DNA from 2 places in the Streptomyces sp. NPDC059248 genome. Region 1 is predicted to be linked to the other one. Evidence: riboswitches for the same ligand, from Rfam matches in the RefSeq annotation. Region 1 holds a riboswitch; the other holds the start of a gene.
The links. Region 1 has a riboswitch for guanidine ahead of ACFXG1_RS02150 (DMT family transporter). Riboswitches for the same ligand answer to the same signal wherever they lie in the genome.
Positions count from the first base shown of each region.

Region 1 (5,970 bases):
CTATGTCGTGCAGGCGGTGGAGGAGTATCTGACGTCCCGGGGGATCGTGGACGAGCAGACCCTCGCGGCGGGCGGCTACCGGATCACCACGACGCTGGAGCGGCCCAAGCAGGACGCCTTCGTGAAGGCCGTGACCGAGCAGGTGACGGCGAAGCTGGATCCGGAGCGGCGGTCGGCGGACCGCAACGTACGGGTGGGCGGCGCCTCGATCGACCCGGCGACGGGCCGGGTGGTGGCGCTGTACGGCGGGGTCGACTACACCCGGCAGTACGTCAACAACGCCACCCGGCGGGACTACCAGGTCGGCTCCACGTTCAAGCCGTTCGTGCTCACGGCCGCGGTCGAGCACGGCTCCCGCACCCAGGACGGCCGCCGGATCACCCCGGCGACGGTGTACGACGGCGACGACCGGCGCCCGGTGCGGGGCTGGAGCGGGGGCCGGTACGCCCCCGAGAACGAGGACGGGACCTCGTACGGCCCGATCACCGTGGCGACGGCCACGGACAAGTCGGTGAACGCGGTCTACGCCCAGCTCGCGGTGGACGTCGGCCCGGCGGAGGTGAAGCGGACCGCGATCGCCCTCGGCCTCCCGGCGAGCACCCCCGATCTGTCGGCGTCGCCGTCGATCGCGCTGGGTCCGGCGACGGCGAGCGTGCTGGACATGGCGGAGGCGTACGCGACCCTCGCCAACCACGGGCGCCGCGGCGGGTACACGCTGGTGGCGAGCGTCAGCAAGGACGGCGCGACCGTGGTGCTGCCGGAGCGGCGGGAGCGGCGGGTGGTGAGCCGGGAGGCCGCCGATACGACGACGGCGGTGCTTCAGGGCGTCGTGGAGGGCGGTACGGGTACGGCGGCGCAGACGGCGGGCCGTCCGGCGGCCGGGAAGACGGGCACGGCGGAGGAGGACAAGGCGGCCTGGTTCGCCGGGTACACACCCGATCTGGCGACGGTGGTGGCGGTGATGGGCCAGGACCCGGAGACGGGGGTGCAGAAGCCGCTGTACGGGGCGATGGGGCTGCCCCGGATCAACGGCGGCGGGGCGCCCGCGCGGGTCTGGGGCCAGTTCACCGGGGACGCCCTGGAGGAGACCGGGATCAGGGACTTCGAGCTGGTGGTGGAGGAGGGGACGTACGACGAGGGACCCGGGTCGACGGAGCGGGCGTCGCCGGACGGGGAGACGGGGGCGCCGACGAGCGCAGGTCCGTCGGACGAGGTGTCGACCGCGCCGCCGGGGGCGAGCCCGCCGCCGGTGGTCACCGTGCCGCCGCCGCCGGAGGAGGTCCCGCCGTCGCCGCCGCCGGGGATCGGGGACGTACCACCGGCCGGCGGCGGCCCCATCGGCCTGCCGGAGGGCCCGGGCGACGTGTTCCGGGACCAGGAGCCGGGACCGGGCCCAGGTGCCGGGGCCGGGGGCGTGGCTCCCCTGCCGACCGGCCGCGCCCCGCGCCGCCCGTACTGAACCGCCCGCGCCCCGCGCCGCCCGTACTGACCGGCCCGGGGGATGAGACGGACCGAGGCGCCGCGCCCCGGGGGAAGGGTGCGGCGCCTCGGCGATGAGGGGTGCGGCTCAGTGGCCGGAGGTGGCCTTCAGGCCGACGACCGCGACGAGCAGCAGGGAGACGAAGAAGATCCGGGCCGCGGTCACGGGCTCGTTCAGGGCGACCATGCCGACGATCGCGGCACCCGCGGCACCGATACCGACCCAGACGCCGTAGGCGGTACCGATCGGAAGGGTCTTCGCGGCCTGCGCCAGCAGGAACATACTGGCGACGATGCCCGCGCCGGTGAACACGCTGGGCCAGAGCTTGGTGAAGCCCTCGGTGAACTTCATTCCGATCGACCAGCCGACTTCCAGCACACCGGCGATGATCAGCAGAACCCATGCCATGACGGCACCTCCGAGACGTCCGAGCCCTTCACGGGCTTCTTTCCAGGGGTGCGTCGTCTTTGCGGCTGACCCGGTACGGCGCGTCTCGTCGGGATGCCCCAACCTTAGCAAAGCGGGGGCAAAGGCCCCGGTGACCTGGGTCACCAGGGCCGTTTTCAGCCATCGGGGATGGTTACCACGGCCGCGACGGGCGGCCCGGCGGCGGTCAGCGCCGTGCCGGGTCCGGTGTCCAGACCGTGCCGCGTGCCTCGTACTCCAGCATCGTCTCGATCCCGAGGGCCGCGTCCGCGCCCAGTTCCCGGCGGACCAGCCGGAGGGCGAGTTCGAGGCCGGAGGTGATGCCGCCGGCCGTCACCAGATCGCCGTCGTCGACGACCCTGGCGTTCTTGAGGATCCCGCCCTGCCGCTCCAGATCGGCCCGCGCCCGGTGGTGGGTGGTGCAGGGGCGGCCCCGGGTGAGCCCGGCGGCGGAGCAGAGCATGACACCGGTGCAGACGGCGCCGATGGTGAGCCCGGGGCGTATCGCGCGGGCCAGGGCCGCGGGCAGGGTGCCGCGGGCGATCTCGGCCCGTACACCGGGGCTGTCCGCGCGGCCGTAGCCGCCGCCGGGGACGACGAGGACATCGGCCTCGTCGGGCTCCCAGGGGCCGAGGCCCCGGATCCGGGTGCCGTAGGAGGCGGTGACACCGCCGGAACCGTCGGCCGTGACATAGCCGACCTCGACCGGGCGCGGGGTGAAGAACCGGGCCGCGGCGAAGACCTCGTACGGGGCGGCGAAATCCAGCTCCTCCACGCCGTCGAACATGACGACCTGGACGCGCAGCGGTCCCGTCCGGCGGTCGGACGGTTCACGGCTGCCCGCGGCGGCCGGGGCCGTTCCGGCGGCGGCGCCGAGGGCTCCGGCGGCACCGAGCGCGGTCGAGGTACGGAGGGCGTCCCGGCGGTTCATGGGCGGCATGCGGGTCTCCTGTTCGGCGGGGGTCGGTCTCCTTCAGGAGTCGGCCCCCGCGTACGGGGAGTTCCCGCCGGGCCCGCCGGAACCATCGATCCGCCGGCGCCGTGGATCCGCCGCGGCTACAGGTAGAGCCCGGTGCTGTCCTCGGAGCCCTGGAAGCGGTCGGCGGCGACGGCGTGGAGGTCGCGTTCGCGCATCAGGACGTACGCCACACCGCGCACCTCGACCTCGGCCCGGTCCTCGGGGTCGTAGAGCACCCGGTCACCGGGCTCCACGGTCCGGACGCTCTGGCCGACGGCGACCACCCCGGCCCACGACAGCCGGCGGCCCACCGCCGCCGTCGCGGGGATCACGATGCCGCCGCTGGAGCGCCGCTCGCCCTCCGGGATGTCGGTCCTCACCAGCACGCGGTCGTGCAGCATCCTGATGGGGAGTTTGTCGTGCTGGGTACTGGTGTCTCGGGTGGTGTCGGCGCTCACGCGTGCAACCTACCCGTACTCCCGCCGGCCGGCGCCCGCCGGGGCCCCGGGAGCCGTGGGAACACGCCGGATCAGCCCTTGCTCTTACGGGACGAGACGGCGAGCAGCCCGACCAGGCCGACGACGACCAGGGCGACCGGGACGACCCGCTCCAGACGGGCGGCGCCGTCCTCGGTGACGAACCGGGCGCGTACGTTGTCGACGGTGCGCTGCACCGCGTCCAGCGCCCGGCCCTTGGCCTGGTCCACCTGGGACGCGACCTGCGCCTTGGCGTCCCCGACGATGGTCTTGGGGTGTACCCGTACCCCGATCTCGTCGAGCGTCTCGGCCAGCCGGCCGCGCCGCCGCACGATGTCCGCCTCGATCTGCGCTGGGGTCCTCGCGTCCGACACCGCGCCGCCTCCGTGGTTGGTTCCGTGGCTCGTCGGGTTCCGGTACGGATTCCCGTACGGATCCGGCGATTCTTCCTCGACAGTCTGTCAGCTCTGCCGCCGTCGCACCCCACGGCACCCCCATTACGCTCGACGGCGTACACCACGCACACCTTCCGAGGAGAGCCCGAAGAGCATGAGCGACCGTCTCGAGACCGGCGACCTTGCCCCCGACTTCACCCTGCCCGACGCGGACGGCAACGAGGTGTCCCTCGCGGACCACCGGGGCCGTAAGGTCATCGTCTATTTCTACCCGGCGGCCCTGACGCCCGGCTGCACCAAGCAGGCCTGCGACTTCACCGACAACCTGGACGTCCTGGCCGGGGCCGGTTACGACGTGATCGGGGTGTCGCCGGACAAGCCGGAGAAGCTGGCCAGGTTCCGGGAGCAGGAGGACCTGAAGGTCACGCTGGTCGGCGACCCGGAGAAGGAGGTCCTGCGGGCGTACGGCGCGTTCGGGGAGAAGAAGCTGTACGGGAAGGTCGTCACCGGTGTCATCCGGTCCACGGTCGTCGTGGACGAGGAGGGCAAGGTCGAGCGGGCCCTCTACAACGTCCGGGCGACCGGCCATGTCGCCAAGATCATCAAGGATCTGGGGATCTGACCCGACCGGTGCCCCAGCCGGTTTTCGATACCCGCCGGGGCGCCGATCACCGGCCGATATCCGGCGGGGGCGGGGCACCGCAGCCAGTAGAGTGAGCGGCGACGGGGGCCCGTACCCCAGCTGGCTAGAGGGCGCCGGTTTAGGTCCGGTGTGTCGTGGGTTCGAGTCCCACCGGGCTCATGGTCGAACGCGAGGGCGCGGCTCCCGGAAGGGGGCCGCGCCCTGTCGCGTACGACGGCACGAGTGGCGGACTTCCGGGCGGTGTCAGCCGGCGAGTTCGCGGATCACGGGCACGAGGGCCCGGAACGCCTTGCCGCGGTGGCTGATCGCGTTCTTCTCGTCGGGCGTCAGCTCGGCGCAGGTCCGGTCCATGCCCTCGGGCTGGAGGATCGGGTCGTAGCCGAAGCCGTTGGTGCCCGCGGGTACATGCCGCAGGGTGCCGAGGAGACGGCCTTCGACGACGCGCTCGGTGCCGTCGGGCAGTGCGAGGGCCGCCGCGCAGAAGAAGTGGGCGCCGCGGTGCTCGGGGTCGATGTCGGAGAGCTGCGCCAGCAGCAGGTTCAGATTGGCGAGGTCGTCGCCGTGGGTGCCGGCCCAGCGGGCGGAGAAGATGCCGGGGGCGCCACCGAGGACGTCCACACAGAGACCGGAGTCGTCGGCGACGGCGGGCAGCCCGGTCGCCTGCGCCAGGGCGTGCGCCTTGAGCAGCGCGTTCTCGGCGAAGGTCACCCCGGTCTCCTTGACATCCGGAATCTCGGGGTAGGAGGCGCTGCCGACCAGCGTGTGCGGCAGTCCCGCGGCGACGAGGATGGCCTTCAGCTCGGTGATCTTCCCGGCGTTACGGGTGGCGAGAACGATGCGGTTCATGCCCCGATTATCGACCCGCCGTCACTCCGCCCCGGGGGCGGGTCACAGGCTCCCACCCCGGAGGGTCACGGCGTGCAGACCTTGCGGATCTCCTTGCTGGCGTCCTTCAGCGGACCGATGTCGACCGTGTTCTCGTTGCTCTCGATCGCCTTGCGGATGTTGTCGAGCCCCTTGTCGAGATCCTTGACGGCCTTGTCCAGATCGGCGTTGTCCGACTTGTCGTTGAGGCTCTTCAGCTCCTTCTCGATCTCCTCCAGCGACTTCCGCGCCTCCGTCGGGTTCTCGGCGGCGTTGGAAATGGCGCTCTGGAGGTTGTCGAGACTGCTGGTGATGGCCTCGGCGGTGTCGAGGCAGTCGAGGGCGGTGTCGACGGCGTCGCACCCGGTGATGACGGGCACGGTGAGCGCGGCTGCGGCGAGCGTGACGGCGATACGGCGGCGCGCGGGCATGGCGGAGTCCTCCCCCCGGAGAAACCGGGGTCGGTCCCCGGCCTGGCCGGGCGCACGGTGGTGACCGTGCGCCCGTACTCCCGAAGACGCCGGTCCTGGCGTCGGGGGTTGCTCGCCGTGCCGTAACGCGTACGGTCGGGCGTCACCCCGTGCGGCCGGGCGCGCCTCCGTAGGTCAGGCTTCCGGCCCGTAGGTCAGGTGTCGGGCCCGTACGTCAGGCGTCGGGCCCGGCCTCTTCCAGGGCGGCGCGCTGGAGCGCGGCCAAGTCGGCGCAGCCGCCGGCGGCCAGGTCGAGGA
Region 1 covers NZ_JBHYZV010000003.1:73,600-79,569, forward strand. Annotated here, with positions in the region: gene ACFXG1_RS02145 (transglycosylase domain-containing protein) at 1-1,459, shown strand, start outside; gene ACFXG1_RS02150 (DMT family transporter) at 1,568-1,888, opposite strand; guanidine-III (ykkC-III) riboswitch at 1,936-2,013, opposite strand; gene ACFXG1_RS02155 (DJ-1/PfpI family protein) at 2,094-2,837, opposite strand; gene ACFXG1_RS02160 (GroES family chaperonin) at 2,963-3,265, opposite strand; gene ACFXG1_RS02165 (DUF3618 domain-containing protein) at 3,394-3,714, opposite strand; gene bcp (thioredoxin-dependent thiol peroxidase) at 3,890-4,357, shown strand; tRNA gene ACFXG1_RS02175 (tRNA-Leu) at 4,463-4,537, shown strand; gene rdgB (RdgB/HAM1 family non-canonical purine NTP pyrophosphatase) at 4,622-5,224, opposite strand; gene ACFXG1_RS02185 (hypothetical protein) at 5,290-5,673, opposite strand; gene rph (ribonuclease PH) at 5,888-5,970, opposite strand, start outside.

Region 2 (5,970 bases), on a different contig from region 1:
TCAGGCGGGAGACGTCACGGGGCAGCCGCAGCTGCCCCGCCGCGCCACCGAGACGGGCAGCATCAAGGAGACGGGCTCCCGCGAGCGGTCGCCGAGCCGGCGGACGAGCAGATCCACCGCCTCCTCCCCCAGTCGCCGCATCGGCTGCCGGACCGTCGCCAGCGCCGGGCGCACGATCCGGCTCAGGGGGATGCCGTCGAACCCCACGACGGCCATGTCGCCTGGCACCCGGACACCCCGGCGCTCCAGGGCGTGCAGCGCGCCGATCGCCATCTGGTCGTTCGCGAACAGCAACGCCTCCGGGCGCGGTCCCGGCCGGTCGAGCAGGGCATCGGTCGCCCGCGCCCCTTCGGCCTGGGTCATCATCGTGACCCGGACGTCCGGCTCGCCCGCCACCGCGATCCCCGCGTCCCGGCACGCCTCGCGGAAGCCGTCGAACCTGGCCTCGGCGTCCGGCGAGTCCCGTTCCCCGCCGACGAAGGCCAGCCGGCGCAGTCCGTGGTCCCGGACGAGATGACGGGTCAGCTCGCGCTCGCCCTCGGCGTTGGCGACCTCGATGTGGTCGAGGTGGTCGATCTCGCGCGGCCCGGCCAGCATGACCACCGGCAGCCGCCGCGAGATGATCTCCAACTCCTCGGTGGGCACGGTACGCGCCAGGACCGCGAAGCCGTCGACCCGTCCGGCGACCTGCTCCACCAGGCTTCTGGGCCCGCCTTCCAGGGACGCCGCGATGAGCAGGGCGTAGCCGTGGCGCCTGGCGGCGCGCTCCATCCCCCGGATGATCTGGTCCGAGTAGAGCATCACGGCGGAGTCGTCGTCATCGGCGTCGGCGGCGTCCGCCTCGGCGTCGGGATCGGCGTAGTCGGGGAAGCAGAGCCCGAGGACACCGGTGGCCCGGCTGGCCAGCCCTCGCGCACTGCCGCTCGGTACGTACCCCAGCTCCCGGGCGGCCTCCAGGACCCGTTCCCGGGTCCCGGCGCGTACCGAATCGGGGTTCCGGTAGACCCGGGACACCGTCGCGATGGAGACGCCGGATTTCTCGGCGACGTCGTACACAGTGGGGGCGCTCACGCAGACCGACCGTCCGCTTCTTCTGTCTCGTGGATGTCCCGCGCAGGGCCGGGGCCGATGCACGATGAAAGCGCATTCACCCTAGGTCGCACGTGTCCACGGGAGCAAGGGCACCCGCCGTGAGCAGCGGAAACCAGCCAGCACCGGCCGGGACGGATACGGATCGGCCCGTTCGACCACCACCCCTCACCCACCCCGGGTTCGCGGGGCGGCCCGCGACCCCCGCGCGACAGGGGCACCGGTGCGAGACCGTGCCGCCGGGGGTTGATCGTTCGAGAATTCCCGCACTATATTCGTTCGAGAATTCCCGAACGATTGGAGTGCAGCGATGGCGGCTGCCCGCACGTACCACCATCCCGATACGGCTGAGATCGCGCTCCCGCGCGTGCTGTTCGCGCTCAGTGAGCCCCTGCGCCTGACGATGGTCCGCGTCCTCACCGAGCGCGGGGAGGTCGACAGCCTGGAGCTCGGCCCCGACCTGCCGCGCTCGACGCTGACCCATCACACCGGCCTGCTGCGGGAGTCCGGGGTGGTCTTCGTCCGCGCCGAGGGACGCAAGTGCCTGATCCGGCTGCGCGCCGAGGACCTCGAGGCCCGGTTCCCCGGCCTGGTTCGGACGGTCCTGGCCGGTTACGAGGACGCGGCCGGGGCCGGGGCCGAGGGGGATGTCGCGTGATCGGAAAGATCTGGCCGCTGGTCGTCGCCGCGGTCTCCCTGGGTATCGACGCCTATGTGCTGGCCGGTGTCCTGCCGGACATGGCCGGCTCCCTGGCCACGACGGCCGGCGCGATCGGACTGGGTGTCACCGCGTTCACAGCCGCCTACGCGGCTGCGGGCCCGTTACTCTCGCGCGTCCTGGTCGGCGGGTCGACCCGTACCGGGCTGCTGGTCGCGCTCGGTACGTTCAACCTCGGCAACCTCGCCACGGCGCTGGCACCGACACTGGGTGTCTTCCTGGCCTCCCGCGTGGTCGCGGGCGCGGGGGCCGGCGTGCTCACCGCGGTCGCCACGGCGACGGCCGGAGCCCTCGTGGCGGACCACGAGCGCGGGCGCGCGATGGCGATGGTCACCTTCGGCCTTTCCACCGGGACCGTCGCCGGCGTGCCGCTGGGCATGCTGATCGGCGAACAGGTGGGGTGGCGCGGGACGATGGGCTTCGTCGTGCTCATCGGCGTCCTGAGTATGCTCGCCCTCGCCCTGCGCTCCGGCACGCTGCCACGGCTTCCCGACTCCCGCCGCTCGGGGAACGGCGCCGCGCTCAGGAGCCCACGCGTCGCCCTCGGCATCGCGCTCTCCTTCGTCCTGGGGCTGGCGAGCCTCGGTCTCTACACCTATCTGCTGCCGATGGCCGACGAAAGCGGCCTGGACGGCTGGGGCTTCGCACTCGTATGGGCCTGGGGCATCGGCGGCGTACTCGGTTCCGGCCTGATCGGCAGACCACTGGACACGCTGGGCCCCCGACGGCTGATGCCGGTCGTCCCGGCTTTCCTCCTCGCCTCCCTCCTCGTCGTCTGGCTCGTCGACGACCCCGCGGCATGGCTGATCGCCACCGCGGTGTGGGGTGCGAGCGGCTGGATCAGCGTGCCGGTCCTGCAACAGGCGCTCACCCGGGACCGCACCGAGCAGGCCATGTCCGTCGTCGCCCTCCAGATGGCCGCGATGTACCTCGGTTCCGCCACGGGGTCGGCGCTGGGGGGCGCCCTGCTCTCCGGGGGCGCCGGCGCCGGCACATTGCCGGGATGGGCGGCGCTGACCGTCGCGGGCGGCGTGGTACTCGCCGTACTGGTCGCCCGGCTGACACCCCGGTCCGCCCCCGCCGCCACGCCTGACGCCCTCGCCCCACGGACCCCGACGGCTCAGCACACTCCGGCTGAGCCGGGGGCCTGCCAGTCCTGAAGGCGTCGAAGTCGCTGCCGGACCTGACGAGGCGCAAGAAGGCCGGGCCCGCCGGGATCGGCACGGGCTTGCTCACGGACTCCCGGCGGCGTCCGGTACTGTCCGCGCCGCACCCCGAGCCGAACTCCCCCACCCGGCGGCAAGGGCCGCGCCGCTGGACGGCGCCTACCGTGAGGTCGCCGCGCGGGTGCCGAGGAGTACATCCGCGCCGCCGAACGGCGAGCGGGCTACCAGCACGTGTACTCACCCGTCCTCGGCAAGCGGGAACTGTACGAGATCTCCGGACACTGGGCCCACTACAGCGACGACATGTTCCCCCCGATGGACCTCGGCGGAGAGCAGATCGTCCTGCGCCCCAGCCTCTGCCCCCACCACGCCGTGATCTACCGCTCCCGCTCCCACAGCTACCGCGAACTGCCCCTGCGCATCGCCGAACTCGGCGGCATGTACCGCTCCGAACTCTCCGGCGTACTCGGCGGACTGACCCGGGTACGGGCCATCCAGCTCACCGACATCCTCGACCACTCAGGACTGCCCTACGAAGCCACCGAGGGAGAAGCCGCCTTCTACGGCCCCAAAATCGACGTCCAGGTCACCGACACCGCCGGCCGGCTGGATCGCGGGTGTTCACCGGGGAACCCCGGATCGCGCGGTCACGCGGCGCGCCGACCACGGGCCGGGAGCGATCGCCGCTCCCGGCCCGTCGGCACCCCGGCCGGGCTGCGCCCGACGTCACGGCGGCGGGATCGGGTCACGACCCCGGCCGACCACCGCCCTCAGAGCGCTGTCCGAGCGCTGTCAGAGCGCCGTCGGCGGCCCCCACGCGTGCCGGTCCTTGACCGCCGCCTTCCGACCCAGATGTCCTTCCTTGACCAGTACGGCGAGCGAGTCCAGGATCACCCGCGAGCTGAGCAACGCCGTCTGTTCCGCCCAGTCGTACGGCGGGGCGCACTCGACGACCTCCAGTCCGGCGAGGCCGGGTGCCGAGATCTTCCTGATGAGGTTGAGGGCTTCCCGCGGCAACAGCCCGCCGGGTTCCGGCCAGCCGGTGCCGGGGACGAAGCCCGCGTCGATGACGTCGATGTCGAAGGAGAGATAGACCGCCTTGGCACCCTTCCACGCCGTCTCCAGCGCGATCTCGGCGACCTTGTCGATCCCGACCCGTTCGACGTCGCCCACCGTGATCACCGTGGTGCCGCGCTCCCGCCCGACCTTGACCCCGGCGCGCGGCGCCTGCCAGCCGCCGATGCCGACCTGGACCAGATTGGTCGCGGGCGCGTTCTTGATGTTCGTCGCGTGGAACCACGGCGTGGTGTGCATACGTTCGTCGAGATCGGTCTCCTGGGTGTCCACATGCCGGTCGAAGTGGATGATCCCGATGTTCCCGTCGACGTACGGCGCCATGCCCCGGATGGTGGGGTATCCGATGGAGTGGTCACCGCCCAGGATGACCGGGAACACCCCCCGCTGGTAGACATGCGCCATCGCCTGGCTGATCTGGTCGAACGACTTCTCCAGATTGCCGGGGATGGTGAACACGTCGCCGATGTCGACCATGTTGAGCTGCTCGCGCAGATCGACGCCCAGCTCGAAGCAGTAGGTACCGAACAGGTTCGTGGACCGCCGGATGCCCTGCGGGCCGAACCGGGCTCCGGGCCGGTAGGTGGCACCGGAGTCGAGGGGCGCGCCGAAGACGGCCACCTCGGCGTCCTCGACCTCGTTCACGTCCTCCAGGAAGGGGGACTTGAGGAACGTCCCCCGTTCACCGGCGAAGTGCGGCAGTTCACCGCGTGAGAACGTCGGGATCGTCTTGTCGACGAGCGTCGGGGACCCGGGCAATCCGTGCGCCAGGCCCCGCTGGATCTCCTCGTCATGCCGGAAGAGGGAGATCCGCTCCTCGGCCAGCTGCGCCCATTTGCCTTCCTTCGCGGCGAAGGCGTCGCTGTGCGAGTGGGCGTGCCCATGACTGTGGGAGTGGGAGTGCGAAGGGGAAGGCGACGGACCGTCGCCGTGCTCATGGTGCGGGGATTCATGTCGCGCTGTGACCGCTTCGTCGCGGTCGAGGGGATCGGGCGTCTTCGGCATTTCAGCCTCCAACGAGGCCGTCTTTACGCGGAACCGGTACGGCCACCCTCGTCGGCAGATGCTCTGATAGCACCTGTTCGGCACTGTAGCACCGGGCACCGGAACGCCGACACCGGGCCTCTGACCGGCACAGGAGGCGGCGTCCCGACCGGATGGGAGCCGGCGCGCGGGCCGGGGATCCGATCTTCCTCTTCGACGGCGAGGCCACCTTCCTCCCCGACACCGACAACCCCTATGGCGCGCTGCCCTCTACGACCCCTCGGTGGTGGCGTTCGTCCGCGACACACCGGAGGCGGCCTCGCGCCGGGCGCCCTCCCGCACGGCCCCGGCCTCAGACCCGCCCCATCTCCCGCAGCACCTGCCACCAGGGATCCTCGTCTTCGGTACCGCTGATGGTCCGGTAGCCGGAGCCGAAGACGGTGTCGCGGAGAAAGGCGTTCAGGTCGTCGCCCCACTGCTCGAAGACATCGCTCTGCCACCAGATGACACCCTGGTCGGGAAAACCCCACACGGTACCGTCGGCGCGCCGCAGGAAGAGCGGGTCCTCATTGATCTTGCCGAAACAGAACCAGTCCTGCTGTCCCAGAGTGACCGGGGCGCCGTCGACGGTATCCGCGAGGAACTGGCTCCGGGCGGCGTACCCGGCGTCATGCAGGACCACCGCGCTGAAGATGCCGCCGTCGACGACACCGAGGTACTCGCGGTACGTCTCGGGCAGGGAGGGATCCAGGCGACCCGTGTGCCCGGCGGGAACGGAGTTCATCATGCTCCACTCCGTCTCGCGAGGCAGGAGGGCGCGTGCCGTGTCGAGCAGCCGGCGGACTTCCGGGGCGATCATGCGGGCGGTCCTGCGATCCTAGGTCGAATCAGACCCATCGTGAACGGCGCCGCCGCCAACGCGATCCCCACCGTCGCCGC
Region 2 covers NZ_JBHYZV010000036.1:44-6,013, reverse strand. Annotated here, with positions in the region: gene ACFXG1_RS17480 (LacI family DNA-binding transcriptional regulator) at 1-1,071, opposite strand; gene ACFXG1_RS17475 (ArsR/SmtB family transcription factor) at 1,400-1,747, shown strand; gene ACFXG1_RS17470 (MFS transporter) at 1,744-2,967, shown strand; partial or broken gene ACFXG1_RS17465 (aminoacyl--tRNA ligase-related protein) at 3,160-3,579, shown strand; gene ACFXG1_RS17460 (agmatinase family protein) at 3,766-5,052, opposite strand; guanidine-III (ykkC-III) riboswitch at 5,064-5,130, opposite strand; gene ACFXG1_RS17455 (hypothetical protein) at 5,384-5,890, opposite strand.
Region 2: linked by a shared signal. The riboswitch ahead of ACFXG1_RS17460 (agmatinase family protein) and the one ahead of ACFXG1_RS02150 (DMT family transporter) in region 1 are both predicted to bind guanidine.